DNA from 2 places in the Saccharopolyspora karakumensis genome. Region 2 is predicted to be linked to the other one. Evidence: riboswitches for the same ligand, from Rfam matches in the RefSeq annotation. Region 2 holds a riboswitch; the other holds the start of a gene.
The links. A riboswitch is a leader RNA that binds a small molecule or an ion and turns the genes downstream of it on or off. The one in region 2 is predicted to bind glycine.
Positions count from the first base shown of each region.

Region 1: another riboswitch for glycine. It lies ahead of gcvP (aminomethyl-transferring glycine dehydrogenase); the one in region 2 lies ahead of gcvH (glycine cleavage system protein GcvH).

Region 1 is NZ_SMLA01000062.1:20,340-34,881, forward strand. It holds gene E1202_RS26910 (CDP-alcohol phosphatidyltransferase family protein) at 148-843, shown strand; gene gcvH (glycine cleavage system protein GcvH) at 927-1,328, shown strand; gene garA (glycogen accumulation regulator GarA) at 1,446-1,913, shown strand; gene E1202_RS26925 (bifunctional nuclease family protein) at 2,309-2,785, shown strand; gene E1202_RS26930 (MerR family transcriptional regulator) at 3,057-3,629, shown strand; glycine riboswitch at 3,713-3,814, shown strand; gene gcvP (aminomethyl-transferring glycine dehydrogenase) at 3,976-6,864, shown strand; gene E1202_RS26940 (HesB/YadR/YfhF-family protein) at 6,949-7,218, shown strand; gene E1202_RS26945 (energy-coupling factor ABC transporter permease) at 7,620-8,288, shown strand; gene E1202_RS26950 (PDGLE domain-containing protein) at 8,285-8,620, shown strand; gene cbiQ (cobalt ECF transporter T component CbiQ) at 8,621-9,388, shown strand; gene E1202_RS26960 (energy-coupling factor ABC transporter ATP-binding protein) at 9,385-10,152, shown strand; gene E1202_RS26965 (class I adenylate-forming enzyme family protein) at 10,218-11,717, shown strand; gene E1202_RS26970 (Bcr/CflA family multidrug efflux MFS transporter) at 11,890-13,086, shown strand; gene E1202_RS26975 (3-methyladenine DNA glycosylase) at 13,263-14,141, opposite strand; partial or broken gene E1202_RS26980 (carbohydrate-binding protein) at 14,168-14,542, opposite strand, start outside.
Region 2 is NZ_SMLA01000001.1:156,740-171,281, reverse strand. It holds gene E1202_RS00815 (ABC transporter ATP-binding protein) at 1-276, opposite strand, end outside; gene E1202_RS00810 (hypothetical protein) at 411-923, opposite strand; gene ald (alanine dehydrogenase) at 1,436-2,551, opposite strand; gene E1202_RS00800 (PucR family transcriptional regulator) at 2,728-4,281, opposite strand; glycine riboswitch at 4,392-4,487, shown strand; glycine riboswitch at 4,488-4,580, shown strand; gene gcvH (glycine cleavage system protein GcvH) at 4,633-5,004, shown strand; gene E1202_RS00790 (L-serine ammonia-lyase) at 5,036-6,391, shown strand; gene E1202_RS00785 (MarR family winged helix-turn-helix transcriptional regulator) at 6,547-7,020, shown strand; gene E1202_RS00780 (organic hydroperoxide resistance protein) at 7,017-7,433, shown strand; gene E1202_RS00775 (DUF202 domain-containing protein) at 7,430-7,756, opposite strand; gene E1202_RS00770 (YidH family protein) at 7,758-8,150, opposite strand; partial or broken gene E1202_RS32005 (MFS transporter) at 8,174-8,824, shown strand; gene E1202_RS32000 (MFS transporter) at 8,955-9,683, shown strand; gene E1202_RS00760 (AMP-binding protein) at 9,752-11,077, opposite strand; gene E1202_RS00755 (MerR family transcriptional regulator) at 11,235-11,951, opposite strand; gene E1202_RS00750 (CaiB/BaiF CoA transferase family protein) at 12,080-13,210, shown strand; gene E1202_RS00745 (acyl-CoA dehydrogenase family protein) at 13,320-14,462, shown strand; gene E1202_RS00740 (alkaline phosphatase family protein) at 14,524-14,542, shown strand, end outside.

The DNA of each region.
Region 1 (14,542 bases), on a different contig from region 2:
GCGGTGGTTCTTCCCGCGCCGCAGGCTGTCCCGCCTCAGGCTGGCCGCCAAGTGGGTTGCGCTGGCCATATGAGACCCTGATCGGGTAAGGATGCACAGGTGTGCACCCGTTGCGGGGCAGTGCGCACAACCATTCAGGGGAGGCTCGTGGTGCAGGACGCCGAGCGCACCACGGAAAACACCACGAGCGGGCCGCGGGCCGAAGCGGGGCAGGACCACTCGGGGCCGGCAGACCCCGGTCTGGACCGGATCCGCGAGGTCGCGCGAGACGTGTGGGCGGATCCCTGGTGGACGCTGCCCAACCTGCTCAGCGTGATCCGCCTGGCCGGCGTGCCGGTCTTCCTCTGGCTGCTGCTCGGCCCGCAGGCCGACCTGCTCGCTCTGCTGGTCCTGGTGATCAGCGGAGCCACCGACTGGCTCGACGGCAAGCTCGCCCGCTGGCTCAACCAGTACAGCCGCATCGGCGAGCTGCTCGACCCCGCCGCCGACCGCCTCTACATCGTCGCGACGCTGATCGCCTTCGTGCTGCGCGACGTCATCCCCTGGTGGGTGGCGGTCGCCCTGGTCGGCCGGGACGTCGTGCTCACGCTGTGCCTGCCGGTGCTGCGCTGGCACGGCTACGAACCGCCCGAGGTGCACTACCTGGGCAAGGCCGCCACGTTCTGCCTGATGTACGCGTTCCCGCTGTTGCTGCTGGTGCAGGACGACTTCACGGGGTCCGACGTGGTCCGGCCGATCGCCTACGCCTTCACCGCCTGGGGCGGTGCGCTGTACCTGTGGGCGGGCATCCTCTACCTCGGGCAGGTCATCGCCGCCGTGCGCGGGGCCAGAGCCCGCGCCTGATCCCGGCTCCGCGTCGCCTTGCGGCCTTCGGTGGCCGGTGAATACGCTCGCCGCGCCGATCACTCGGCTCGTTGCAACAGCGGATGAAAGGCGGGACCACCGTGGCGGCCCCGGAGATCAAGTACACCGAAGAGCACGAATGGGTCCAGCCCGTCGGCGAGGACACCGTGCGCATCGGCATCACCGACTACGCCCAGCAGCAGCTCGGCGACGTGGTGTTCGTCCAGCTCCCCGAGGTGGGGCAGCAGGTCGCCGCCGGGGACTCGATGGGCGAGGTGGAGTCGACCAAGAGCGTCTCCGACATCTACGCCCCGGTGACGGGTGAGATCACCGCCGGCAACTCCGCGCTGGAGGACCAGCCGGAGCTGGTCAACTCGGACGCCGCGGGCGAGGGCTGGATGGTGGAGATCCGGCTCGCCGACCCGGAGCAGCTGTCCGGTCTGCTCGACGCCGAGGGTTACCAGAAGCTGATCGACCAGGCATGATCGTCCTGCTCTGAGGCATCCGTGGGATGATGAGGGAGTCGCTCGTCCCGGGGCTGTCCAGGCACGGTACGTTGGGCGCATACTTGGCACGATCTATCCGCGTAGAGGAGAGCTCAGGTGAGCCAAAACAGCGGCTTCGGCGACGTTCCGCCGGAGCAGTCACCGGAGACCACCTCGGTCTTCAGGCCCTTCCTCTCGGAGCCGGAAAGCACCGAGAGCGCGGCCCCGGAACCTGCCTCCGCATCCGGGGTCGATGCGCTGCCGGCGGGTTCCGCCCTGCTGGTGGTCAAGCGCGGCCCCAACGCGGGTTCGCGTTTCCTGCTGGACCGGGAGACCACCAGCGCCGGCCGGCACCCGGACAGCGACATCTTCCTCGATGACGTGACGGTTTCCCGGCGGCACGCCGAGTTCCGCCGCGAGGGCAACGACTTCGTGGTGGTCGACGTGGGCAGCCTCAACGGCACCTACGTGAACCGGGAGCCGGTGGACACCTCGGTGCTCGCCAACGGCGACGAGGTCCAGATCGGTAAGTTCCGCCTGGTGTTCCTGACCGGGCCGATCGATGGGGGCCAGGGCGGCCGCTGAGGCCGTCGAACAGGGCTTTTCAACCCGTCAGCGGGGCGACGCCACACGAGGCGTCGCCCCGCTGACGCATGAGGCAGCTGCGCCGCTCGCGCGCGGATGTCGTCCCCTTCGCCGGGAATTTCCCGGCGCCACGAGCGGTTTTCACAGCGCAGCAGGGCATTTCCGGCGGCTTCGACCGGGCCCTGCGCGGTGTATCGTGCTGGGTATTGCTCAACGACGAGCTCGCCAGCGGTCCGGGCCGTGGGCCCCGACAACAACGACCGCGACGGTGGTGGTCCGCCGGGACCACCGATGGAAGGGCGTGTCCGCCGTATCGCGGGTAGCGTCGGAGGCGTCGGTGCGGGACCCTCGACGGGGATGTCACGCTTCGGCGCGCTGGAGGAGGCGATGTGACGATGAGCAGCGAGATGCGCGTCGTCGGCGTGCGAGTTGAACTACCAGCCAACCAGCCGATCCTGCTGTTGCGCGAGGCCCAGGGCGAGCGCTACCTGCCGATCTGGATCGGGTCGGTCGAAGCGACGGCCATCGCCCTGGAGCAGCAGGGCGTGCGGCCCCAGCGGCCGCTCACGCACGACCTGCTCAAGGACGTCATCGGAGCCCTGGGCCGCGACCTGGAGCAGGTGCGGATCACCGACCTGCAGGAGGGCACCTTCTTCGCCGAGCTGGTGTTCGACGGTGATGTGCGGGTGTCCGCGCGGCCGAGCGACTCGGTGGCGCTGGCGTTGCGCATCGGAGTTCCGATCCACGCCGACGAGTCGGTCCTCGACGAGGCCGGGTTGATCATTCCGGACGAGCAGGAGGACGAGGTGGAGAAGTTCCGCGAATTCCTCGACTCCGTCTCCCCGGAGGACTTCCGCGGCGCCGACACCTGAGGACCGGCGCTACGGGTCCTAGTCCGAACAGACCACACCGGCCCCCGGGTTGCACCAGCAGCCCGGGGGCCGGGTTCTTGCTCCGGCGAACGGGAGCGCGCGCGGCCCGCGCGTCGCGTTGACCCGCCTGCTGAGCGGGCATACCTTCGGACTTACGCGAATTGCCCCGGTGTGATTCAGCCGGTGTACGGCTTCGCGGCCCTGGATCGCAAACGGTCCGGGCGCTGGTGATCGTCGTCGTCGGCTTCGGGCCGGACGAGGGGAGGCAGGCGTGGTGGAGGAAGCAGCGACCTCGGATGCTGCGGAGCAGGGTGAGCTGTTCCCCGACGCCTCTGCCCCGGACGAACTGGTCGGTTACCGCGGGCCGGCGGCCTGCCAGATCGCGGGCATCACCTACCGGCAGCTCGACTACTGGGCTCGCACCAAGCTGGTCGGGCCGTCCATCCGCGGCGCCGCCGGGTCGGGTTCGCAGCGGTTGTACTCGTTCAAGGACATCCTGGTGCTCAAGGTCGTCAAGCGCCTGCTGGACACCGGGGTGTCGCTGCACAACATCCGGGTCGCGGTGGAGCACCTGCGCAAGCGCGGCGTTCAGGACCTGGCGAAGCTGACGCTGTTCAGCGACGGCACCACGGTCTACGAGTGCACCTCCGCGGAGGAGGTGGTAGATCTGCTGCAGGGCGGCCAGGGAGTGTTCGGCATCGCGGTCAGCGGTGCGATGCGCGAGATCAGCGGGACCATCCACGAGTTCCCGGCCGAGCGGGCCGACGGTGGCGAGAACATCGAGTCGGCGATCAACGACGAGCTCGCGGCCCGCCGCCGCGACCGCCAGGCGGAGACCGGCTGAACGACCGGCATCGTCCATGTGTGCGGTAGCCGACATTGATGGTCTGATAAGCCGCGTTGATCGGGTACTCTGAGCGCCATCGCCGACCCCGTGCGGGAGAGTCCGGTCCTGGTCTTGCCAGGGCAGGCGCCGAAGGAGCAACTCTCCCCGACAACCTCTCAGGCCACCTGGACCGCACGGGCGAGATACCTCTGGAAAGCGGGCACACCTAGCGTGAGCCCCGCCGACGGTGCAAGCCCGGTCCGCCGGGTGAAGCTCTCAGGCGTTCGCTCCGCGAACGGGGACAGAGGGGGAGAGCAGCATCCGCTGCCACCCTTTGTTCGCCGCGATGAGTGAGGTTTTGGCGATGACCGACGCGACGCACGACCGCATCCCTCTGGCCGCGCTGGAGCACGGCAGGCCGTTCGCTGACCGCCACGTCGGGCCGATGCCCGCCGAACTGGCCCGCATGCTCGACGTCATCGGCGTCGGCTCCCTGGAAGAGCTCGGTCAGAAGGCCGTCCCGGACACCATCCGCGAGGGCGACCTGCAGCTGTCGCTGCCGGAGCCGGCCACCGAGACCGAGGCGCTGGCGGAGCTGCGCGACCTCGCCGGTCGCTGCACCCCGCACACCGAGATGATCGGCCTGGGCTACTACGGCACGGTCACCCCGCCGGTGATCCTGCGCAACGTGCTGGAGAGCCCCGCCTGGTACACCGCCTACACGCCCTACCAGCCGGAGATCTCGCAGGGCCGGCTGGAGGCGCTGCTGAACTTCCAGACCGTGGTCGCCGACTTGGCCGGGGTTCCGGTCTCCAACGCCTCGATGCTCGACGAGGCCACCGCGGCGGCCGAGGGCATGACCCTGGTGCGCCGCGCGGGCAAGTCCAAGTCGCCGCGCTTCCTGGTCGACGCCGACACGCTGCCGCAGACCATCGCGGTCATCGAGACCCGCGCCGAGCCGCTGGGCATCGAGGTCGTGGTCGCCGACCTGACCTCCGGTGAGCTGCCCGAGGGCGAGTTCTTCGGGGCGCTGCTGTCCTACCCGGGTGCCTCCGGGGCGGTGCGCGACCACGAGGCGCTGATCGCCGCGATCCACGAGCGCGGCGCGAAGGTCGTCGTGGCCACCGACCTGCTGGCGCTGACGCTGCTGCGCGCGCCCGGCGAGATCGGTGCCGACGTGGTCGTGGGCAGCACCCAGCGCTTCGGCGTGCCGATGGGCTTCGGCGGTCCGCACGCCGGGTTCATGGCCGTAGCCAAGGGCCTGGAGCGGCAGCTGCCGGGCCGCCTGGTGGGCGTGAGCGTCGACGTCGAGGGCAACCAGGCGTACCGGCTCGCGCTGCAGACCCGCGAGCAGCACATCCGCCGTGAGAAGGCCACCAGCAACATCTGCACCGCGCAGGTGCTGCTGGCCGTGGTCGCCTCGATGTACGCGGTCTACCACGGTCCGGACGGGCTCAAGGCGATCGCGACCCGCGCGCACCGGATGGCCAGCGTGCTGGCCGAGCAGCTGCGCCGCGGCGGTGTCGAGGTCGTGCACGCCGAGTTCTTCGACACCGTGGTCGCCAAGGTCCCCGGCAAGGCCGACGAGGTGCTGGCGGCCGCGCGCCTCGGCGGGGTGAACCTGCGCCGCGTGGACTCCGACCACGTGGGCATCAGCTGCGACGAGACCACCACCCGCGCGCACCTGGCCGCGGTGTGGGAGGCCTTCGGCGTGACGCCCGGTGACGTCGACCGGCTCGACGTCGAGACCGACGACGCGCTGCCGGGCGCGCTGGCCCGCACGTCGGAGTACCTGACGCACCCGGTGTTCCACACGCACCGCTCCGAGACCTCGCTGCTGCGCTACCTGCGGCAGCTGTCGGACAAGGACATCGCGCTGGACCGCAGCATGATCCCGCTGGGCTCGTGCACGATGAAGCTCAACGCGACCGCGGAGATGGAGCCGATCACCTGGCCCGAGTTCTCCTCGCTGCACCCCTTCGCGCCCGCGCAGGACGCCGAAGGCCTGCTCAAGGTCGTCTCCGACCTGCAGGAATGGCTCGCGGAGGTCACCGGCTACGACGCGGTCAGCCTGCAGCCCAACGCGGGCAGCCAGGGCGAGTTCGCGGGTCTGCTGGCCATCCGCGCCTACCACCACAGCCGTGGTGAGGCCGAGCGCGAGGTGTGCCTGATCCCGGCGAGCGCGCACGGCACCAACGCCGCCAGCGCCGTGATGGCCGGGATGCGCGTGGTCGTGGTCCGCTGCGACGAGCAGGGCAACATCGAGATGGACCACCTGCGCGAGCTCGTCGGCAAGCACGCTCAGGACCTCGCCGCGATCATGATCACCTACCCGTCCACCCACGGCGTCTACGAGGACACCGTGCGGGAGGTCTGCGGGCTGGTGCACGACGCGGGCGGCCAGGTCTACGTCGACGGCGCGAACCTCAACGCGCTGATCGGACTGGCCCGGATGGGCAAGTTCGGTTCCGATGTCTCGCACCTGAACCTGCACAAGACCTTCTGCATCCCGCACGGCGGTGGCGGTCCGGGCGTCGGCCCGATCGGCGTCCGCGAGCACCTCTCGCCGTTCCTGCCCAACCACCCGCTGCAGCCCGCCGCCGGTCCGGCCACCGGTGTCGGCCCGATCAGCGCCGCCCCGTGGGGCAGCGCCTCGATCCTGCCGATCTCCTGGGCCTACGTGCGGATGATGGGCGCCGACGGCCTGCGCCGCGCGACCCTGACCGCGGTGGCCGCCGCCAACTACGTGGCGCGGCGGTTGAGCGAGTACTTCCCGGTGCTCTACACGGGTGCGGGCGGCCTCGTCGCCCACGAGTGCATCCTGGACCTGCGGCAGATCAGCAAGACCAGCGGCATCACCGTCGACGACGTCTCCAAGCGGCTCGCCGACTACGGCATCCACGCGCCGACGATGTCCTTCCCGGTCGCGGGCACGCTGATGGTCGAGCCGACCGAGAGCGAGAACCTCGCCGAGCTGGACCGCTTCTGCGAGGCGATGATCGCCATCCGCGCCGAGATCGACAAGGTCGTCGCAGGGCAGTGGCCCGCCGACGACAACCCGCTGGTCGGTGCCCCGCACACGGCGGCCAGCCTCGCCAAGGAGTGGGTCCACGCCTACTCCCGCGAGGAGGCGGCCTACCCGCTGGGCACGGACGCGATCAAGGTGTTCCCGCCGGTCCGGCGCATCGACGGTGCCAAGGGCGACCGCAACCTGGTCTGCTCCTGCCCGCCGTTGGAGGCGTACCAGGGCTGAGTCGGCGGGTCGGTTTGCGCGTCCGGTCGCGACGATGACACGGTGGCCTCTTCAACCGACCGGCTCCGAGAGGAGTTGAGCACCATGCTCACCATCAGTGAGAGCGCCGTTGAGGTCATCAAGCTCGTCCTCGTCGGCGGCGACTCTCCGGCCAGCTCGGGCTTGCGCATCGCGCCGGCCGGACAGGGGCTGCAGGCGTCGATCGCCGAGGAACCCCAGGAGGGCGACGAGGTGATCGAGGAGAACGGCGTCCGGATCTTCCTGGAGAAGGAGGTCTCGGAGCTCCTGGGCGACAAGACCCTGGACGCCGAGAAGGACAGCAACGGCGAACTGGCACTGGCCGTGCGGGACTGACCTCTGCAGGTGATTCCGCGTGGCCGTTTGGTTGGCGGTGCGGGTGGCGGGACCTCAGACGCCGTCTGGGGCCGGGCGCAACTCCTGATGTATGCCGCCAATACACGGCGTCGCGGCGTCGTCCCCAGACGACGTCTGAGAACCCGCGGCGGTGCGGGTTGCGAGGGCGGTCTTCACGCCTCGCGGCTTCGCCGCTCGCACGACCTCAGAACGGACTCTTGAGCCGTCGACCCGGGTGTTGCGCCCGGGTCGACGGCTTTTTCGGGCTTGAGTGCGAGGAGGACCTCTTGCCAGGACCTGGTGATAGCGGGTGATCGGCAACTACCCTTGACCGGCGGTTGTTCCACCGGGGAGCACCGGTTCGCAGGAGAGGAAGTCCAGTGCCGACCACGACGCTCGCCATGCACATGAGCGACGGGCTGCTCGACGCCCGCACGGCGGTGCTGTTCGCCGTCGTGGCGATAGCCGGCCTGTCGGTGGCGCTGGTGCGCGCGAGGGCCGATCTGGACGACCGCACGGCCCCGATGGCCGGTCTGGTCGCGGCGTTCGTCTTCGCCGCGCAGATGATCAACTTCCCGGTGCTGCCGGGCGTGAGCGGGCACCTGCTCGGCGGTGCGCTGGCCGCGATCCTGGCGGGCCCGTGGGTCGGAGCGCTGTGCGTGGCGATCGTGCTGGTCGTCCAGTCGCTGCTGTTCGCCGACGGCGGCCTGACGATGCTCGGCGCGAACATCACGAACATGGCGTTGATCGGCACCGCCGTCGGCTACCTGGTGGCGCTGGCGCTGCGGAAGCCGGCCACCCGCAGCCGGGCCGGGCTGCTGGCCACCGCGTTCATCGCGGGGTGGGTCAACACCGTGCTCGCTTCCTGCGGCTTCCTCGTCGAGTACGCCATCGGCGGCGCCGCCGGGTTCGACCTGGCCACGGTCTCGGTGGCGATGATCGGCGTGCACGGCCTGATCGGCCTGGGCGAGGGCCTGATCACCGCCGCCACGGTCGGCGCCGTCGCCTCGGCCCGGCCGGACCTGGTCCACCTGTTGCGCGGTGCCCGGCGCGAGGAGGTCGCCCGATGAAGCGCTTTCTGCTGATCTTCGCCCTGGTCGTGCTCGCCGTCGCCGGGGGAGTGGCCTACTTCGCCGACTCTGACCCGGACGGTCTCGACGCCGTCACCCAGCGGGGATGCGCGGTGGTGCAGACCGAGCGCGGCGAGTCGCTGGAGGGCAACTGCATCGCCCAGCACACCGGCGACCACGCGCTGGCCGACGGCCCGCTGGCCGACTACGCCGTCGGCGGTGACGAGAGGTTCACCGGTGTCGCCGGGGTCATCGGCGCGGTGGTCACCCTCCTCGCGGCAGGTGGGTTGTTCTGGGGACTGCGTCGTCGCTCCGGCTCGGAGGAGGCGTAGGTGGGCACCGGGCACGCCGACGCCCTGCACCTGCCGGGTGACACGGCGATGCACCGGCTCGACCCGCAGGTGAAGATCACCGCCGCGTTCCTGCTGGTGCTGTGCGTGGTGGCCACGCCGCGCGAGATCTTCTGGGCCTTCGGCGGCTACGCGGTGCTGCTCGCCGCGCTGGCCGCCGTCGCGCGCATCCCGCCGCGCTGGCTGGCCGCGCGACTGCTGATCGAGGTGCCGTTCGTGGCGCTGGCGCTGCTGCTGCCGTTCACCGCGGGTGGCCCGAGCACGCAGGTCGCCGGTGTCGCGCTGTCCACCGAAGGGCTGCTGGCCGGGTTCAACATCATGGCCAAGGGCACGCTCGGTCTCGGGACCTCGCTGCTGCTGGCGGCCACCACCGCGCCGCGCGAGATCGTGCTCGGCCTGCAGCGGCTGCGCGCGCCGAAGCTGGTGATCACCATCATCACCCTGATGCTGCGCTACGCCGAGGTGATCGTCGCCGAAGCCGGCCGGATGCGGATCGCGCGGATCTCCCGGGGCCACGACCCGAGGTTCCTGTGGCAGGCCGGGGCAACCGCGCGCGGCGTCGGCAGCCTGTTCATCCGCTCCTACGAGCGCGGCGAGCGCGTGCACCTGGCGATGCTCTCGCGCGGGTGGGAAGGCGAGATGCCCGAGCTGGAACCGGCTCGCCGCACCTCCTGGAAGAGCTGGAGCACGGGCTTGGCCGCGCCCGCCACCGCGGCCCTGGTGCTGGGGGTGTCGTTGTGGACGGCGTGAGCGAGCAGCCCGCCGGGACCCGCGAAGCGGTGACCGCGCCCGCGCTGGAGATCACCGGTCTGGCGCACGCCTACCCCGACGGGCATCGGGCGCTGCACCACGTCGACCTGCGGGTCGAGCCGGGGGAGCGGGTCGCCGTGCTCGGCCCCAACGGCGCGGGCAAGACGACGCTGACCCTGCACCTCAACGGCGTGCTGCGGCCCACGTCCGGGAGCATCTCCGTGGGCGGGCTGCCGGTGGAGACCCGGCACCTCAAGGAGATCCGCCGCCGCGTCGGCCTGGTCTTCCAGGATCCCGACGACCAGCTGTTCATGCCGACCGTCCGGGAGGACGTCGCCTTCGGGCCGGCCAACTTCGGAGCGCGCGGCGTCGAGCTCGAGCAGCGCGTCCACGAGGCCCTCGACGCGGTCGGGATGACCGAGCACGCCCACCGCTCACCCCTGCACCTGTCCGGGGGCCAGCGCAAACGCGTCGCGCTGGCCGCCGTGCTGGCGTGCCGCCCGGAACTGCTCGTGCTCGACGAGCCCTCGGCGAACCTCGAACCGGTCGCGCGCCGCGAGCTGGCCGAGGTGCTGCTCGCCGTGGGCGGGACGACGCTCATGGTCACCCACGACCTGCCCTACGCGCTGCAGCTGTGCCCGCGCAGCGTGATCATCGACGACGGCCGGGTGGTCGCGGACGGTTCCACCGCCGAGCTGCTCGCCGACGAGGAGCTGCTCGCCGAACACCGGCTGGAACTTCCGTTCGGGTTCCGCGTGCCGTGACCGCTTGACCCCCGCCATCCGGCGAGTGACCGTGATCACGGTCCGCGCGACGGGGAGGTCAGGCGATGTTCGACAGGTCCGGCATCGAACGCGACGAACGGGGCATCGCCCACTACTCCGGGTTGGCCGAGTCGCTGGTGGCCATGCTGCGAGGCACCGTCGAGCGGTTCGGCGACCGCGAAGCGCTGGTGGAGGTCGGCGGTGGCCGGCTGACCTACCGGGAGCTGTGGGACCGGGCCGCCCGGGTCGCCGGTGGGCTGCGCGCGGCCGGGATCTCCCGCGGCGACCGCGTCGCCAACCTGCTGCCCGCCGGCGTGGACTGGGTGCTGGCGTTCCTCGGAACGCAGCTGGCCGGAGGGGTAGCGGTACCGGTCAACATCCGCTTCGCCAAGCCCGAGGTCGACTACGTGCTGGCCGATTCCGGTGCGGTGTTCACCTTCCACCCCGGCGAACCGCTGCCGGACGGGACGTCCTTCGCCGTCGACGACCTCGCCCGCGACGAGGTGGCGGCGATCTTCTACACCAGCGGCACCACCGGGCGCCCCAAGGGCGCGATGACCACCCACGAGAACTTCCTGTCCAATGTGGAGAACGTGTGCCGGGTGAAGGGCATCGACGTCGAAACCGGTTGGCGCACGCGCAACCTCGTGTCGGTTCCGCTGTTCCACGTCACCGGCTGCAACACGCAGCTGCTGCTGCAGCTCTCCTACGGCGGCTCGACCGTGGTGATGCCGTCCTTCGACGTGCGGCGGTTCCTGCGGATCATCTCCGAGGAGCGGATCAACCTGTTCACCACGGTGCCCGCGATCTACGCGCTCGCGCTCAAGCAGCCGGACTTCGCGGAGTGCGACACGTCCTCGGTCGAGCACGTCTCCTACGGCGGTGCTCCCATGGCGCCCGCGCTGGTCGAGCGCATCAAGGCGGCGTTCCCGCGGGCGCGGGTGGGCAACAGCTTCGGGCTGACCGAGACCTCCTCGATCTCCACCTTCCTGCCGCACGAGCACTCGGTCGCGCACGCCGACTCGGTCGGGTTCCCGGCGCCCGTCGTCGACGTCGCGGTGGACGAGCCCGCCCCGGGCACGGGCGTGGGCGAACTGCTGATCCGCGGGCCCAACGTCGTCGCCGGTTACTGGAACAAACCGGAGGCCACGGCCGCGACGTTCGTCGACGGCTGGCTGCGCACCGGTGACCTCGCCCGCGTCGACGACGCAGGGTTGGTCTACATCGTCGACCGCGCGAAGGACGTGATCAACCGGGGTGGCGAGAACGTCTACTCGGTGGAGGTCGAGAACGCGCTGGCGGCCGCGCCGGGCGTGGTGGAGGCGGCGGTCGTCGGCGTGCCGGACGACGTGATGGGGGAGAAGGTCGGCGCGGTCATCGTGGCCGACGACGGCTTCGACGCCCAGCGGCTGCTAGCGCATCTCCAGGACCACCTGGCGGATTTCAAGATCCCGCAGTTCCTGCACCTCAGCGAGCGGCCGCTGCCGCGCAACCCCGGCGGCAAGCTCCTCAAGCGCGACCTGCGCTCCACCTCCACCTGGCAAGGCCCCCTCTGGGGCCGGTGATCACGGGCAGCCGGGCGGTTTTGGTCCGAAGCATCCGTGATCGGAGTCCTTTTCGTCCGGTCAGTTCGGACCTGAAGCGCCCGCTGGTGCGATGAACGACTCATCGCGAGGGCGCTCCGCCGCGGGTTACCGTTGAGCCGAACTGATTTGCGGTGCGAACGAACGAGGGTGGATGTCAGAGCAGTCGCGCGGGAAGTACGCGCTGATCCTGGGCGGGATGTCGGCGTTCGGGCCGCTGTCGATGGACATGTACCTCCCCGCCCTCCCGGCGATCTCCGGCGAGCTCGACGCCGGTGCCTCCCAGGTGCAGCTCTCGCTGATGGCTTGCACGATCGGGCTCGCGCTGGGACAGCTGGTGATGGGCCCGCTGTCGGACACCTACGGCCGTCGCCGCCCGCTGCTCATCGGTGTCGTCGTCTTCGCCCTCGCCTCGCTGGCCTGCGCGCTCGCGCCGTCCGCCTACGCGCTGGCCGCGCTGCGGCTGGTGCAGGGCTTCGGCGGAGCGGCCGGGATCGTGATCGCGCGAGCCGTGGTGCGCGACCTGTTCTCCGGCGTCGCGCTGGCGAAGTTCTTCTCCCTGCTGATGCTGGTCAACGGCGTGGTCCCGGTGCTCGCGCCGGTGCTGGGAGGCCAGCTGCTGCGGGTCACCTCGTGGCGCGGGGTCTTCGTGACCCTGTGCGCGATCGGCGCCGCGCTGCTGGTCGCCGCCCTGCTGGCCCTGCCCGAGACCTTGCCGCCGCAGCAGCGGCGTCCCGGCAGCCTGCCGCAGACCCTGCGCACCTTCGGCGAACTGCTGCGCGACCGGATGTTCACCGGTTTCGCGCTGTCGGCGGCGCTGGCCTTCGCCGCCATGTTCGCCTACATCTCCGGCTCGTCGTTCGTGCTGCAGGACGTCCACCACCTCTCGCCGCAGATGTTCAGCGTGGTCTTCGGAGTGAACTCGATCGGCATCGTGGCGATGGGCCAGCTCAACGGGCTGCTGGTCGGCAAGGTCGACTCGCGGCGGCTGCTGGCGATCGGGCTGAGCTGCAACGCCCTCGGCGGCATCTCCGTGGCGGTCTCGACCGTCCTGGGCCTGGGCCTGGGCGCGCTGCTGCCCGCCCTGTTCGTGACCGTGGCCAGCATCGGCCTGGTGTTCCCGAACGCCACCGCCCTCGCCCTGTCCGGGCACCGCGAGACGGCCGGGAGCGCCTCGGCGCTGCTGGGCGTGCTGCAGTTCATGATCGGCGGGCTGGTCTCCCCGCTGGTCGGCATCGCAGGCTCGGACACCGCGGTGCCGATGGGCCTGGTGATGGGCGCGCTGTCGGTCTCGGCGGTCGCGGTGTTCGCGGCGCTGACCAGGCGCCGCGCCCAACCCGAGCAGCGCTGAGCGCTCGCACCGGCGCCGGGAGTGCACATCGCGCCGCACCGCCAACGCGGTCGCGCTCCGATGGTCGGTGTGAGAAGTGCTGGCGTGGAAGTTGATTCGCAGAGTCGGGGCGCGGTCGGCGCCCTGGCGCCCGAGCACGAGCGGCTGGATCGAAAACCTGAACCGCAGAAGATCTTTCAGACCGTGCTCGGCGCTGCCCAGGTGAGGACGTCGCGGCAGGTGTCGATGAGCCGTTGGCGCAGTCCCGCGGCTTCCTCGGCGAACTCGCGCTGCCGCCGGACGTAGTCGGCGCGGCCTTGCGGGGTCTCGATCGGCACCGGCTCGTAGCCGAGCTCGGAGAGGTCGTAGGGGCTGGCGCACATGTCCAGCTCGCGCACCCGCACCGCCAGCTCGAAGCAGTCGGCGATGAGCTCGCCCGGCACGAACGGGTCGAGCTTGTAGGCCCACTTGAACAAGTCCATGTTCGCGTGGAGGCAACCCGGCTGCTCCAGCCGGACCTGGTCGGCTCGTGACGGTTGCAGCTCGTTGAGCGGACGGGCCTGCGGGGTGAAGAACCGGAACGCGTCGTGGTGGGTGCAGCTGATCGGCATCGACTCCACGACCTCGTCGGTTCCCTCGTGCCCCAGCCGCAGCGGCCAACCGCTGTGCCGGACGTCGCCCGGCTCCGTGCGGTAGACCATCGCCCACTCGTGCAGACCGAAGCAGCCCAGCCGGGCCGGGCGGGACGCGGTCGCGCTGAGCAGACCGAGGATGAACTCCGCCGAGTCGCGCCGCTTGTCGGTCAGCGCCGCCGGGTCCAGCGCGACACCGCCGGGGACTTCGGTGAAGCCCTTGCGGGACAGGAACTCCTGACCGTTCTCCAGCACCACGCCGACGCCGGGCTGCCACCGCTCCAGGCGGGCCGGGCGGAACGAGTAGTAGGTGAACAGGAAGTCCAGCACCGGATGCTTGCGCTGGTGGTGCTGCCGCCTGCGGTGCGGTGAGGTCCACCGGGTCACCCGCTCGCGGTGGGCGGTCCGGCGCTCACGCCACTCCTGCTCGGTCAACACCACCATCGCTGGTCAGGGTATCCGCCCGGGGTTCAGTGGTGGAACTGGACCCAGTCCAGTTGCAGCGCCTCGCCGCCGACCCCCGAACTGATCACCAGGTAGACCGCCTGCTTGCCCGAGACCTTGCGCTCGAGCTTGACCGTCGTGGTCGTCCACATCTGGTCGTTGCCGGCGTCCGCCACGGTGATCTGGCCGACCTTCTCGCCGTGGGAGTTGCCCAGCCGGACCGAGATCGTCGCGTTGGCCGACGGCGGCACCGAGGTGCGGAACCGCGCGGTGACCGCGGTGGCAGGAAGGGGGCCGAAATCCACCTGGTCGAACCGCAGCACGTGCCCCGCCATCAAGGGGCCGGCGTACGCGGTGCCCTGGTAGGTGGAGGTGCTGAACGAGCGTCCCGTCCACCCGGC
Region 2 (14,542 bases):
CGGGTGGAATCCGTGCGCGTCGAGCACGGCGCCGACGACACCACCGGGGTTCGGCAGCCGGTTGAACGGCAGTCCGTTGATGGTCGCGGTGCCCGAGGTGGGCGTGACCAGGCCGAGGATCATGCGCAGTGCGGTGGTCTTGCCGGCCCCGTTCGGGCCCAGGAAGCCGGTGACGGCCCCGGGCTGCACTGTGAAGCTGAGGTCTTGCACCGCGTGCACGGGCCCGAATCTCTTGTTCAGCCCTTGCACGTGGATGCGACCGCTGCCGTCGTGCACACGCCCTCCCACGTCCGGTCACCCGTCAGTGTGTCACCCCTGATGGCTCCATCCTGCCGGACAGGTGGGGCCGTGAAGGTGTGGTGTCGTGGCCGCTGCGGGTCGCGGGTGCCGGATGCGGGGGAGTCAGCAGGTCAGGCGCGTTCGACCACCGCTGCGCGGTAGATCCTGCTGTGGTCGGTCTCCAACCGTTCGGCCAGCGGCGGTGGGGTCGTGGGCGCGGTCGTGAGGTCGGGGCGGATGAACTCGTCGGTGTCCCAGTCGGAGGGCCCGGGGCCGGTGGCGGACACGATCGGCTCGGGGATCACCGCGACCGCGGGTTCGGGATTCCGGGGGAGGTGGGACCCGGTTTGGCGGCGAAGCCTGGCGCGGCGTTCCGATGATCCGGAGCGCTCGGTGATCAGCTGGTGGTGCGCGGCCTGCCACACCTTGCAGGGCCAGGGTCTGCGGCGCAGCGTTCCCCGGCAGGACGGGCAGCGCCCGTCGGAGTCCGGCTCGTGATCGTCTAACAGGGTTCGAAGGGCTTCGGTAAAGCGATACAGCTCGGTTCGGGCAATCGGTAGCAGCACTTCGGGGGCGTCTTCGCCCATCACTCGGTCCAGGGCGTCGAGCCGATCGAGAACCGCCTTGCGCAGTGCCGTGTCCATCACGTTTTTCTCCCACCCGTCAGCGCGTTTTCCTGCATCGAAGTTTCCGCCGGAGAACGACGGATCATCCGTCACCCGCCGTTACTCCGATGGGTGACATCGGCATCGCGGGTTCACGCCTGCACGGGCACCCGACGAGACTCACCCCATCGAGTGGTTATCGATTCGGCTGGCAATTGGCGGCGAAGTGCTCGCTCACGTCGTCGGCAAACCGGCGATCTTCCCCTACACTGAGAGTGGCGGCCTGCTCCCGGTGACCCCCAGGCTGGTTGAGCGGGCCGCCCCTATTTTGCCTTTTCGCGGTGAATCCGATTCCTGGAAGGGCGAATTGCGCTGCATTCGCCACTTCGGTTACCGGCCAACCAATTCGAATTGGAACTCGGTGCAAGTTTCCGACCGGGGCCGTCGCTGTTGATGTGCGCAGGGAACCTTCCTGTCACAGCACAGCGGGCGGACCGCGAGGAAGGGAACCTTCCGCGCAGCCCGCCCGCTCACTCAGGCGCCGAGAGACCTCAGCCCAGGACGCTGCTCAGCGCCACCGAGGTGCGGTCGTGCGCCTCGGCGACGGCCTTGTTGACCAGGTCGCCCGCGTGGGTGTTGAGGCCGCCGGCCAGCGCGGCATCCGCGCGGCACGCCTGCTGCCAACCGGCGTCGGCGATGCGCAGCACGTAGGGGAGCGTCACGTTGGTCAGCGCGTGCGTGGACGTGGTGGGCACCGCGCCCGGCATGTTGGCCACGCAGTAGAAGACCGAGTCGTGCACCCGGTAGGTCGGGTCGTCGTGCGTGGTCGGCCGGGAGTCGGCGAAGCACCCGCCCTGGTCGATGGCGATGTCGACCAGCACGCTGCCGGCCTTCATCTCCGAGACCAGGTGGTTGGACACCAGCTTGGGAGCCTTCGCGCCGGCGATCAGCACCGCGCCGATCACCAGGTCGGCAGCGCGAACCGACTGCTCGACGGTGTAGCGGTTGGACGCGACCGTGCGGATCTGGCCGTGGAAGTCGCGGTCGATCTCGCGCAGCTTGTCGACGTTGGTGTCCAGCAGCTCCACCTCGGCACCCATGCCCAAGGCCACCCGAGCCGCGTTGAGGCCGGCGACCCCGCCGCCGATCACCACGACCCGCGCCGGGTGAACCCCGGGAACTCCGCCGGGCAGCACACCACGACCGCCGCTGGGCGCCATCAGCGAATGCGCACCCACCAGCGGCGCCAACCGCCCGGCGACCTCGCTCATCGGCGCCAGCAGTGGCAACCCGCCGTCCCCGGTCTGCACGGTCTCGTAGGCGATGCCGGTGATGCCCGAGGTCAGCATCGCGTCGGTCAGCTCAGCGGAGGCGGCCAGGTGCAGGTAGGTGAACAGCACCTGGTCCCGGCGCAACCGCGGGTACTCCTCGGCGATCGGCTCCTTGACCTTGAGCACGAGGTCGCCTTCCGCCCACACGTCGTCGGCCGTGGCCAGCACCTTCGCGCCGGAGGCGAGGTAGTCCTCATCGGGGATGGAGGAGCCGGCACCGGCTTCCGCCTCGACGAAAACGTCGTGACCACGGGCGGTCAACTCGTGCACACCGGCTGGGGTGATCGCGACCCGGTACTCGTTGTTCTTGATCTCGCGAGGCACTGCGATCTTCACCGTGGGGTCCTTTCGTCGTGTGGAAACAACGATCGGACGACGTGACGCACAGCGCATCATTTCCACGGCATGAGATTGGGCAGGGGTGTTTGTGCCACCAGCACAACGTGCGTGCTCGCGGGCAGGGCAGAAGTGGCAGATCGGTTCCCATGCCCGCGCTCGCCGCGGCGCCCGGCTCAGCCGTGCTGCGCCCAGCGCTCCGCCAGCAACTGCACCAGCAGCGCGGACCGGACGTCCGGGTCGTCGAGATCGACCTCCACCAGCTGGCCGATACGCTTCATCCGGTACCGGAAGGTGTTGGGGTGCACCCGGAGCTCGCGGCTCGCCTGACGTGGGTCTCCCGGGTGCCGCAGCCAGGCGTGCAGGGTCGCCTGGTAATCGGTGCCCTGCCCGCGATCGTGCTCGCGCAGCACCGCCAAGGGACCCAGCGCGGCAACACCGGCGTCGGTGGCGGCGCCGGCCATCCGGCTGAGGACCAGCAGGTGCCACAGGTCTTCGTAGACCGCGACGGGCTGCCGCACCAATCCCGTGCGCAGCATCCCGATCAGCTCGTCGGCCTGGGCTCGGGAGCCCGGGATGTCGGTGACCGCCACGGACGTTCCCACCGCGACGAGCGGGCGAGGGGACAGGTCGTGCGACAGCAGCGCCTGCCGCAACTCCGGCCAGCCGCCCCCGCGCGCCCGGTCGGGCACCAGCGCGTAGAGCACCGTGCCGATCTCGGTGACCAGCGGCCGTCGTCCGATGCCCCGCGTGATCCACTCCCACATCGCCAGCCGCTGTCCCTCGGCCGGTTCGTCGGAGGCGGGCATCTCGATCGCGATGACGCGGTGCTCCTCGTTGGGCACCGCCAGTTCACTGGCCGCCGCGCGCCACCCGTCGCCGCCGTCGAGCAGCAGCCGCACCTGCTCGGCCGTCCTCCGACGCTGCACGTCGGCGACCGCGCGCCAGCGCAACAGCTGCAGCGCCACCAGCGGTGCCGTGTCGGCGAAGGCGGTCGCGCGCTCCTCCGAGACGGGGCCGGGCACCACCGCCCACATCGAGCCGAGCAGTTCGCCGCCCATCCTGATCGGCATCACCAGGCGCGGCAGCGTCCCGTCCTGCTGGGCGGGCACGAAGATCGCCGAACTGCCCTTGGTGAGCTGCCGGAACGTGCCGCGGGCGCGGAACTTCGCGAGCACGTCGTCCGGTTGCTTGCGACCCATGATCGTGGAGACCCGCGCCGGATCGGTCAGGTCCTGCCGGGCTGAGTACGCCAGCACCTGCGAATGGGCGTCTTCGAGGGTCACCGGCGCGTCCACGACGTCGGCGACCGCGTCGGCGAGCCGGAACAGGTCCGCGACACCGATGCCGCTCTCCTCCGCCTGCCTGATCCCGCCCGCCAGGGCCGCGCGGATCAGCCACACCAGCTGCGCCCACGCGGTGCCCGGACGCACCTCCACCAGCGCCACGTCGGCGCCGCGCACGGCTTCCACGACAGCGGCCTCAGCGGACACCGGTGGCTTGAGCAGCACCGCGGCCGCGCCCTGCTCACCGCAGTCGCGCACCAGCCGCACCGCCTGCTCGACATCGCCGATCCCCACCCCCAGCACCAGGTCGCCGCCGGTCGCCCTCGTGGGCTGATCGGGTTCGGCGATCACCACGTCGCCGGCGACGGTGTTGGGTTCCGGGCTGAACACGGTGCGCAGCAGGGCCGGGCCCACCCGCTCGACCAGCGCCCGGATGTCGAGCATCGAAGGGTCCTCCTCGACCAAGGACGTGCCGGCGGAGATCACATGTCCATTGACAGTCTCGCTGGCCCGTTTATCGTTGCTGAGCAAGCCGACAATCGCATACCGGCCATCGACCCCGTGCGGGAGAGACCCTGCCAGCAGTGCAGGGCGCCGAAGGAGCAACACTCCCCAGCAAACTCTCAGGCACCCATGACCGCTCGGGCGAGGCAACTCTGGAAAGCGTCCGTCACCGACGGGCCACCCACGGTGCAAGCCGCTCGCGCGGCGAAGCTCTCAGGTTCCGCAACAGAGGGGGAGGCCCAGCCGAAACCGGGGACCAGCGTCCCTTCGAACAGCTATGGAGCCTCCCTCATGTCGCTTCCCGCGAACCTGGCCTACACCGAAGAGCACGAGTGGATCGAGGACCGCGGCGAGGTCGCGCGCATCGGCATCACCGAGCACGCCGCCGGCGCCCTGGGTGACATCGTCTTCGTGCAGCTCCCCGAGGTCGGCGACCAGATCGAGTCCGGCCAGGCGTGTGGCGAGCTGGAGTCCACCAAGTCCGTCAGCGACCTGTTCGCGCCGGTCACCGGCGAGGTCGTGGCCATCAACGAGTCCGTTGTGGACGACCCGGCCGTGGTCAACGCCGACCCCTACGGCGAGGGCTGGCTGATCGAGGTGCGCGTGACCGAGACGGGTGCGACCCTCACGGCCCAGCAGTACTCGGAATTGATCAACGAGTAAACGCGGAGCCCGGAACGAGGCGAGACGATCAATGACGATCAGTGTCTTCGACCTGTTCTCGGTGGGGATCGGCCCGTCCAGTTCGCACACGGTGGGGCCGATGCGCGCAGCGCAGCGGTTCACCGCGAAGTTGCGGGCGAACGGGACCATCTCCAGGGTCAACAGGGTCAAAGCGGAGTTGTTCGGTTCCCTTGGCGCGACCGGTCGCGGTCACGGCAGCCCGAACGCGGTCCTTCTCGGGTTGGAAGGGCATCGCCCCGAGTCGGTGGATCCGGTGGCCGGCGCGCAGCGCGTCGACGAGATCGACAAGAGCGGGTTGCTGCGGCTCGGCGGTGATCACGTGCTGTCCTTCACCAGTGCGCGAGACCTGGTGCTGCACCGGCGCAAATCGCTGCCGGAACATCCCAACGGCATGCGCTTCACCGCCATCGGCAACGACGGGGGTGAGCTGGAGTCCGCGGTCTACTACTCGGTGGGCGGCGGCTTCGTCGTGGATGAGGACGCGGTCGGCGCCGACCGGATCAAGGCGGATGACACAGCGGTTCCCATGCCCTTCAGCACGGGTGCCGACCTGCTGATCCGCAGCACCGAGTCGGGTCTGCCGATCAGCGGGGTGATGCTCGCCAACGAGTTGTCGTGGCGGGAGGAACCCGCGGTGCGGGCGGGGCTGCTGGACATCTGGCGGGTGATGCGGGAGTGCGTCGACAACGGTTGCCGCAACGCCGGTGAGTTGCCCGGCGGCTTGAAGGTGCGCCGGCGGGCGGCCGAGTTGGCCGCGAAGCTGACCGATCAGGACGATCCGCTGGAGTGGGTCACCCTGTTCGCGCTGGCGGTCAACGAGGAGAACGCCGCGGGCGGGCGCGTGGTGACGGCGCCGACCAACGGTGCGGCGGGCATCGTGCCCGCGGTGCTGCACTACTATGCGCGGTTCGTGCGGGGTGCCGATGAGGACGGCGTGGTGCGCTTCCTGCTCACGGCCGGGGCGATCGGCGTGCTGTTCAAGGAGAACGCGTCCATCTCCGGCGCGGAGGTCGGCTGCCAGGGTGAAGTCGGGTCGGCGTGCTCGATGGCCGCAGCCGGTTTGGCCGAAGTGCTCGGCGGCACGCCGAGCCAGGTGGAGAACGCCGCGGAGATCGCGATGGAGCACAACCTGGGGCTCACCTGCGATCCGATAGGCGGTCTGGTGCAGATCCCGTGCATCGAGCGCAACGCGGTCGCCTCGGTCAAGGCGATCACCGCTGCCCGGATGGCGCTGCGCGGCGACGGCACGCACTTCGTGTCCCTCGACAAGGTCATGAAGACGATGCGGGAGACCGGGCGCGACATGAAGGACAAGTACAAGGAGACCGCACGGGGCGGATTGGCCGTCAACGTCATCGAGTGCTGAGCAGCGGCCCGAAGTGAGGATGGGAACCTTCCTGTCATCACCTCGGGCCGTTTCGCTGCGCTGACCTGCGGAATCAAATCTCATGCGATCAACCGCGGGGATAGGCATGCACAATTCAGTTGTGCACAACTGAATTGCGCGCTACTGTTCGTCTCGTGACGACGGAATCGGGATCGACGCTGGACCGGCTGCTCTGCTTCGCGCTGCACAGCGCGTCGCGGGCTTTCACCAACCTCTACCGGCCGTTCCTCGACGAGGTCGGCCTGACCTACCCGCAGTACCTCGTGATGCTGGTGCTGTGGGAGCGCGAGTCGCTGACGGTCAAGGAACTGGGCGGCCTGCTCCGGCTCGATTCGGGAACGTTGTCGCCGCTGCTGAAGCGACTCCAGACCCGTGGGCTGCTCGTCCGCACGCGCAGCGAGACCGACGAGCGGTCCGTGCGCGTCGAGGTCACCGGCGAGGGGCGTGCGTTGCGGCAGCAGGCGCGCGACATCCCGCAGCGGATGGTCTCCGCCACCGGGATGGACCTCGGCGAGGTCGAGCAGCTGCGCTCCACATTGGAAAACCTGACGACCACGTTGAACGACGCGGCACGCCGGGTCACCGAGAATCGGGAGACGAAGCGATGACAGTTCTCTACACGGCGGAGGCCACCGCGACCGGCGAAGGTCGCAGCGGACGCACCCGCACCTCGGACGGCTTGGTCGACCTCGAACTGGCCATCCCCAAGGAGATGGGCGGCCCCGGTGGCGCCACCAACCCCGAGCAGCTGTTCGCGGCCGGTTACTCCGCCTGCTTCCACAGCGCCCTCCAGCTGGTCGCCCGCAAGCAGAAGGTCGACATCGACGGCTCGTCGGTCACCGCCGAGGTCGGAATCGGCCCGAACGGAGACGGAGGCTTCGGCCTCAACGTCTCCCTGCACGTCGAACTGCCCGGTGTGCCCGAGGAACAGGCTCAGCAGCTCGCCGAAGCCGCGGACGCGGTGTGCCCGTACTCCAACGCGGTGCGCGGCAACATCGGCCTCGAAGTCCGCGTCGCCTAAGCGAACAGCACGTACACCGCGCCGGTCGCCCCGGCGAGCATCGCCAGCACCGCTGTCGCGGCGGGCAAAGCCCCGCCCGGCAGCGGTGCTTTCGCGCGAAGACGTCGATCGCTGCGCTGATGGCGCCGCCACACCAGCCACGCCACGACCCCGCTGGTCGGCAACGTCGCCAGAGCGCAGACGACCGCGGCCATCGCGCTGTGGTGCGAGATCAACTTCAGCAGCACCAGCAGGCTCACGGTGAACGCCAACGCCGTGCGCAACCAGGCCAGGGTCGTGCGCTCGATCTGCAACCCCGAATCCCAGGGCTGGTGCTCGCTCACCTCAGAACCCGGTCACGAACAGCAGCACGCAGGCCGCCACACCGATCACGCCCAACCCGTAGCCCAGCACAGGAGCCAGGCGCGGGGCCGGCAACGGCTCGCCCCGGCGCAGAGCCCGTTCGGTGGCCACCCACCTGGTGAAAGCCGTACCGCTGCACAGAACACCGGCCAGCAGCAACGCGACCGCCAGCACCGTGCGGATGTCGCTGGGCTCAGCGGACACGGCGTTGAGGGCCTCAACACCGACCCCACCGGCCATCAGCGCCAACGCGGTGCGGATCCAGGCCAGGAACGTCCGCTCGTTGGCGAGCGTGAACCGGGGATCGGGCTCATCGCCCTCCTCGTAGAGCCGCCGCGGCCAGCGCGCGCTCTCACCTTCGCCATCGGTCGCCATGACCCTCACGTTATCTCGTCCGAATGGCGGAACAAGGGCCAGTTCCCCGTGCGAACGGTGGGGCGCACATCGCGTCCCGGCTGACCCAGTGCGTGGGAAAGGGACTGGACGTTTCCCCGACGACCGGAGATCGTTGGCGTGGACCTCAGCGCCGCGCGTCCCGCCCGAATGCATTGAGGTTCCCTCGACCACTCGGGCGGTCGACGCCCGCGAGCGAAACTGGAGGTCGGATGGCCGTCGGAGTCGCGCACCCGGACAAGTCCACCGTGCGCAAGGCGGCCTTCGCCAGCGCTGTCGGCAACACCATCGAGCTCTACGACTTCCTGATCTACGGCACCGCGGCCGGTCTGGTGTTCAACAAGCTGTTCTTCCCCTCCGGTGATCCGTGGGTGGGGGCGCTGCTGGCGTTCGCGACCTTCGGCGCGGGATTCCTGGCCCGCCCGCTCGGCGCGGCGGTGATCGGTCACTTCGGCGACCTCGTCGGCCGCAAGCTCATGCTGGTCATCACGCTCAGCGTCACCGGCGTGTGCACGGCCGCGATCGGCTTGCTGCCCACCTACCAGCAGGTCGGCGTGTGGGCTCCGGCGCTGTTGGTGACGCTGCGACTCGTCCAGGGGTTCTTCCTCGGCGGCGAGCAGGGCGGAGCCGTGCTGATGGCCGTCGAACACGCACCCGCCCACCGGCACGGGTGGTACGGCGGATGGACCTTCATCGGCTCCCCGACCGGCATGTTTCCTCGCCACCGGCGCTTTCGCCGCCGCCACCGCGATCTCCGGCGAGCAGTTCTTGGAGTGGGGGTGGAGGGTGCCGTTCCTGCTGAGCCTGGTGCTGGTCGGGGTCGGCCTCTACGTCCGGCTGCGCCTGGCCGAAAGCCCCGAGTTCGCCGCCATCCGGCAGCGCGGCGAGCGCGCACGACTGCCCGTCGCCGAGGCTTTCGCCACAGCCTGGCGGCAGATCCTGCTCGCCGCCGGCGTGAACCTCGGCTTCAACGCGTTCATCTTCATCATGACGACGTTCCTGCTGACCTACGGCACCGAGAAGGTCGGAGTCACCAGGGACGTGATGCTGCTGGGCAGCTTCGCCGGTTCAGCCGCCCAGATCGCCGGAATCCTGCTGTTCTCGCACCTGTCGGACCGGCTCGGCCGCACCCAGGTGATGCTCGGCGGGGGAACGTTCCTCGCGGCGTTCGCCTTCCCGCTGTTCTGGCTCATCGACACCGGCAGCCCGGCGCTGATCGTGCTCGCGATGATCGTGGGATACGGCGGCGCGGCCGCGGTGTTCGGGCCGATGGCGGCCTTCTGCGCGGAACTGTTCCCCACCAGGGTTCGCTACACCGGCGTGTCGCTGGGCTACCAGAGCGGATCGGTCCTCGGTGGCGGCTTGTCGCCGGTGGTGGCCACCGCGCTGCTGACCGGTTCCGGCGGGCAGTCCTGGCCCATCTCGGCCTACCTGGTCTTCGGCGCGGCGATCACCATCGTCTGCCTGGCCCTCACCGGTGAACCGACCCGCTGGTCCCGCCGCGACGAGAAGTGACCGCGGGCCGGGGGTATCCCGCGACGGCCGGGTTCACCGATGGCAGGAAGGTTCCCATGCTCTCGGGGTCACAAGGCCAAGGGCATGTCGCCGCCGAACAGCTCCGGCTTGTGCCCGGTGATCGTGAGGTACCCGTCGGCGTCGAGCTCGCCGACGTCGCCCGTGGACAGCCAGCCTTCCGCGTCGGTGACGGGACGGATCATCCCGTCGGCCTCCAGGTAGCCCGCGCACACCAGCGGCCCGCGCACCAGCACCTCACCGTCCGGTGCGATGCGCACCTCCATGCCGGGCATCGCGCGGCCGACCGTGCCGGTGCGCCGAGCGTCGGGACGATTCGTGGTGGCGCAACCGGTCGTCTCGATCAGGCCCCACAGCTCGCAGACGTCCAGCCCGACGCCGTTGAACAGCTCCAGCACCTCGGGGTCGAGAGGACCGGAGCCGATCGACGGCCACACCGTCCGGTCCAGCCCGACGCGGGTCCGCACCCGCTCGCGGTCCCGGGGCGTCCGGCGCTGCTCCGGCGGAACGCCGCGCAGCAGACCGGCGAGCTGCGACCACACCTGCGGCGAAGCGAAGAACAGCGCGGGACGAGCCCTCGGCAGCTCCTTGAGCACCTCGTCGCGATCACCGCAGAAGTGCACGTGCGCGGCGTCGTGGATCGCCGCGTAGACGCCCACGACGCGTTCGGTGATGTGGCTCAGCGGCAGGTAGCTCAGGCGCGCGGTGTGGGGTTCGGGGCGGGTGAGCTGGTGCAGCGCGGCCGCGGCGAAGCAGATGTTGCTGTGGGTCAGCACCACGCCCTTGAGCCGGTCGCTGTCCTCGCTCGGGTAGATGATGGCCGCCGGTGTCGCGGGAGTGACCGGTGCGCTTTCCCGCTGCAGCAGGCCGGGGTCGTCACGCAACCGTTGCGCGCCGTGTCTTCGCAGGTCGGACCAGGTGTGGAAGCGGTGGTCCGCGCTGATCATCACGGCGTCGTCGAGCACCACGACGTGTTCTACCGTGCTGTCGTTGCGCAGCGCTTTCGCCCATCGCCGCAGCTGGTCGTCGCTCTCCAGCACCACCACTCGGGCGCGGCTGTGGGCGGCGATCGCGTGCACCTGGTCTTGGCTCAGCGCCGGGTGCAAGGTGCTGGGAACCGCGCCCACATGTGTTGCGGCGACGTCTGCGAGCCAGTGCTCGGCCCGGTTGGACATCATCAGCAGGATCGTCTGACCCCGCTGCAAACCGAGTTCGGTGAGCGCGGCGGCCAGCAGCTCGACCTCCTCGCCCGCCTGCTTCCAGGTGAGGGTCCGGTCGTCGTCGGTCAGCGCGGGCCGGTCCGGGAACTGCGCGGTGTTGCGGGAGAACAGTCGTGGGATCGTCGTTTCCAGTGCTGCCTCGGCCCAGGTGCTCATCGCAGCCGATCTCCCCTCGCCCCGAACAGCGGTTGCGATTGACGCGCTTTGAGGCGATGAAACCTGATCAGGCCCGGTCGAAACCAGCGCCGAAAGCTGGAATCACGTTCCGACGAACCGGTTCACTTCGCTGATTTTCCGGATGAACCAGGAGGAATCAGACGTGGTCGCGGATGACGTCGTTGACGGCGCGCTGAAACCCGTTGACCAGCACCTGAATGGTCAAGGGCCGGAGCTGGTCGGTCACCTCGCGCACCCGCTCGCGCTCGTCTTCCGGGCGTCCGTGCTCCATGTACGGCCGCAGCACGTTCTCCGCGAACAGCTCCCGCAGCTCGGTGGCGATCTGCGCGGTGTGCCGCTCGACGATCCCCTTGGCCTGCACCAGCATCTCCAACGGCAGCGCCAGGTCGAGGATCTGCAGGCCCACTCCCAGCATCGCCGGGCTGGGCAACCGCAGCTCGTCGGAATCGTCGATGGGTTGAAGGATCCCCAGTTCCACCAGGTGCGCGACCAGGTCATCGTCGAGGTGACGGCCTGCGCGGCGGTCCAGCTCGTGGCGGTCGAGGTCTTCGGCGTGCTCGTCGGTCCACGGCGCGATCAGCGCGCGCTGCAGGGCGAGTTCATCCGGCGAGGAGCCCTCGGGGATGCGCTGCAGGTGTCGCTCGATCGCGGACAGGGTGAAACCGAGGGTCTGCAGCTCGCGGATCAGATCCAGTCGCGCGAGGTGTTCAGCGCCGTAGAGTCCGAGACGGCCGCGCAGGCGGGGAGCCGGCAGCAGGCCGCGCGACGAGTAGAACCGGACCGTTCGCACGGTCACTCCGGCACGGGCGGCCAGTTCGTCGATGGTGAGCTCTTCGTCCGCAGTTCGGAGCATGCCGGTCACGTTACTCCTTGACCGCTGTTACACCAACGATGTAACACTGATTGCGTCATGATTCGCGTGTCGCGTGACACAGCGTTGTCCGAGGCTCGGGCTTGGCGCGTCGTGGAGAGGATTCTGTCGTGACCGCAACGGGCGGCCCCTTGGCCGGAGTGAAAGTCGTCGAGCTCGCCGGCCTCGGCCCGGCACCCTTCTGCGCGATGCTGCTGGCCGACCTCGGCGCGGACGTCGTCCGCGTCGACCGACCCGGCGCCGGCGGTGCCGACGACCTGCTCAACCGGGGCAAGCGGTCGGTGCAGGTCGACCTCAAGCACGAACAGGGCCCGCAAGCGGTCCTCGCGCTCGCCCAAGAGGCCGACGTGCTGCTGGAAGGTCTGCGACCGGGCGTCACCGAACGGCTCGGCGTCGGCCCCGACCAGTGCTGGGAGCTCAACCCCCGACTGGTCTACGGACGCATGACCGGGTGGGGACAGGACGGACCGCTCGCCCACACCTCCGGCCACGACGTCGGCTACGTCTCGCTCACCGGAATGCTGCACCTCATCGGTCGCAAGGACGGCCCGCCGCAGGTGCCGGCGAACCTGCTGGGCGACTTCGGCGGCGGCGCCATGTACCTGGCGGTCGGCGTGCTCGCCGCACTGCTGGAAGCCCGCGTGAGCGGACGCGGCCAAGTCGTCGACGCCGCGATCGTCGACGGAACCGCCCATCTGGGAACCATGCTGTGGGGCTTCTTCGGAACCGGCGGGTGGAGCACCGAACGCGGCACGAACCTGCTCGACACCGGGGCGCCCTACTACGACGTCTACGAAACCTCCGACGGCGGATACATGTCCGTCGGCGCGCTGGAACCCAAGTTCTACGCCGAACTGCTGGACAAGCTCGAACTGACAGGAAAGGTCCCAGACCGCGACGACACCACCACGTGGCCGCAACTGCGGGAGACCTTCGCCGAGACGTTCAAGCAGCGCACGCGCCAGGAGTGGACCGAGGTCTTCGACGGCTCCGACGCCTGCGTCGCACCGGTGCTGTCCATGGCCGAAGCGGAACAGCACCCGCACATGGCCGCCCGCGAAACCCTGGTGCGCCGCGACGGACGCGTGCAGCCGGCACCCGCACCCCGGTTCAGCCGCACCCCGAACCCCGCGCCCGGCGCCATCGCCGCCCCCGGCGCCCACACCGAAGAGGTGCTGCGCGACTGGGGACTTCCCCAAGACCTGCTCGACTCGGGGGCCATGCACTCCGCTCCGCGATGATCCGCGGCGCGGCCGACCGACAGATTCGTTCCCACACAGCGGCTTCGCGGGATGGCAGGAAGGTTCCCTTCCTCGCGCCACCCGCCACCAACCGGAAGGAAGCGTGAAGATGCGCAGGGAGTTGTTCGAGCCCGAGCACGAGGCGTTCCGCGAAACGGCTCGGACCTTCATCAACAAGGAACTCGTCCCGCACATCGAGGAGTGGGAGGCCGCAGGGCAGGTCAGCCGGGAATCCTGGCGAGCCGCCGGTGAGCAGGGCCTGCTCGGTTTCGCCGTCGACGACGAGTACGGGGGCGGCGGTGTCGACGACTTCCGGTTCAACGTCGTCTTCGACGAGGAACTCGTCGCCGCCGGTGTCTCCGGGTTCGGATCACCGCTGCACAACGACATCATCGCGCCCTACCTGATGAAGCTGGCCAACGACGAGCAGAAGCAGCGCTGGCTGCCCGGGTTCTGCTCCGGCGAGCTCATCTCCGCCATCGCCATGACCGAGCCCGGCGCCGGCAGCGACCTTCAGGGCATCCGCACCACCGCGGTCCGCGACGGCGACGACTACGTGATCAACGGGCAGAAGACCTTCATCAGCAACGGCATCATGGCCGACCTGGTGATCGTGGTGGCCCGCACCGACCCGGACGCGGGACACCAGGGGATCAGCCTGCTCGTGGTCGAGCGCGACATGCCCGGCTTCGAGCGCGGCCGCAACCTCGACAAGATCGGTCAGAAGGCCCAGGACACCGCCGAGCTGTTCTTCAACGACGTGCGCGTGCCCGCCCGCAACCTCCTCGGCGAAGAAGGCCAGGGCTTCATCTACCTGATGCAGAACCTGCCGCAGGAACGGCTGTCGATCGGCGTGGCCTCGATCGCCTCGGCTGCCAAGATCCTGGAGATCACCAAGGACTACTGCCGTGATCGCACCGCCTTCGGCCGCCCGATCGGCAAGTTCCAGAACACCCGCTTCGAACTCGCCGAGATGGCCACCGAGGTCCAGATCGGGCAAGTCTTCGCGGACCGCTGCGTGCAGGAGCACGTGCGCGGTGAGCTCAGCATCGAGAACGCCGCCATGGCCAAGTGGTGGCTCAGCGAACTGAACAAGCGGGTCATCGACCGCTGCCTGCAGCTGCACGGCGGCTTCGGCTACATGACCGAGTACCCGGTCGCCAAGGCCTACCTGGACGCCCGGGTCCAGACCATCTACGGCGGCACGACCGAGATCATGAAGGAGATCATCGGCCGATCCATGGGATTCTGACGGCGTCGTCGGGAACCGGCGCCCCGCCGGTTCCCGCATCCCGCTGTGAAGGAGACGAGCCGTGGACTGGATCGTCGCCC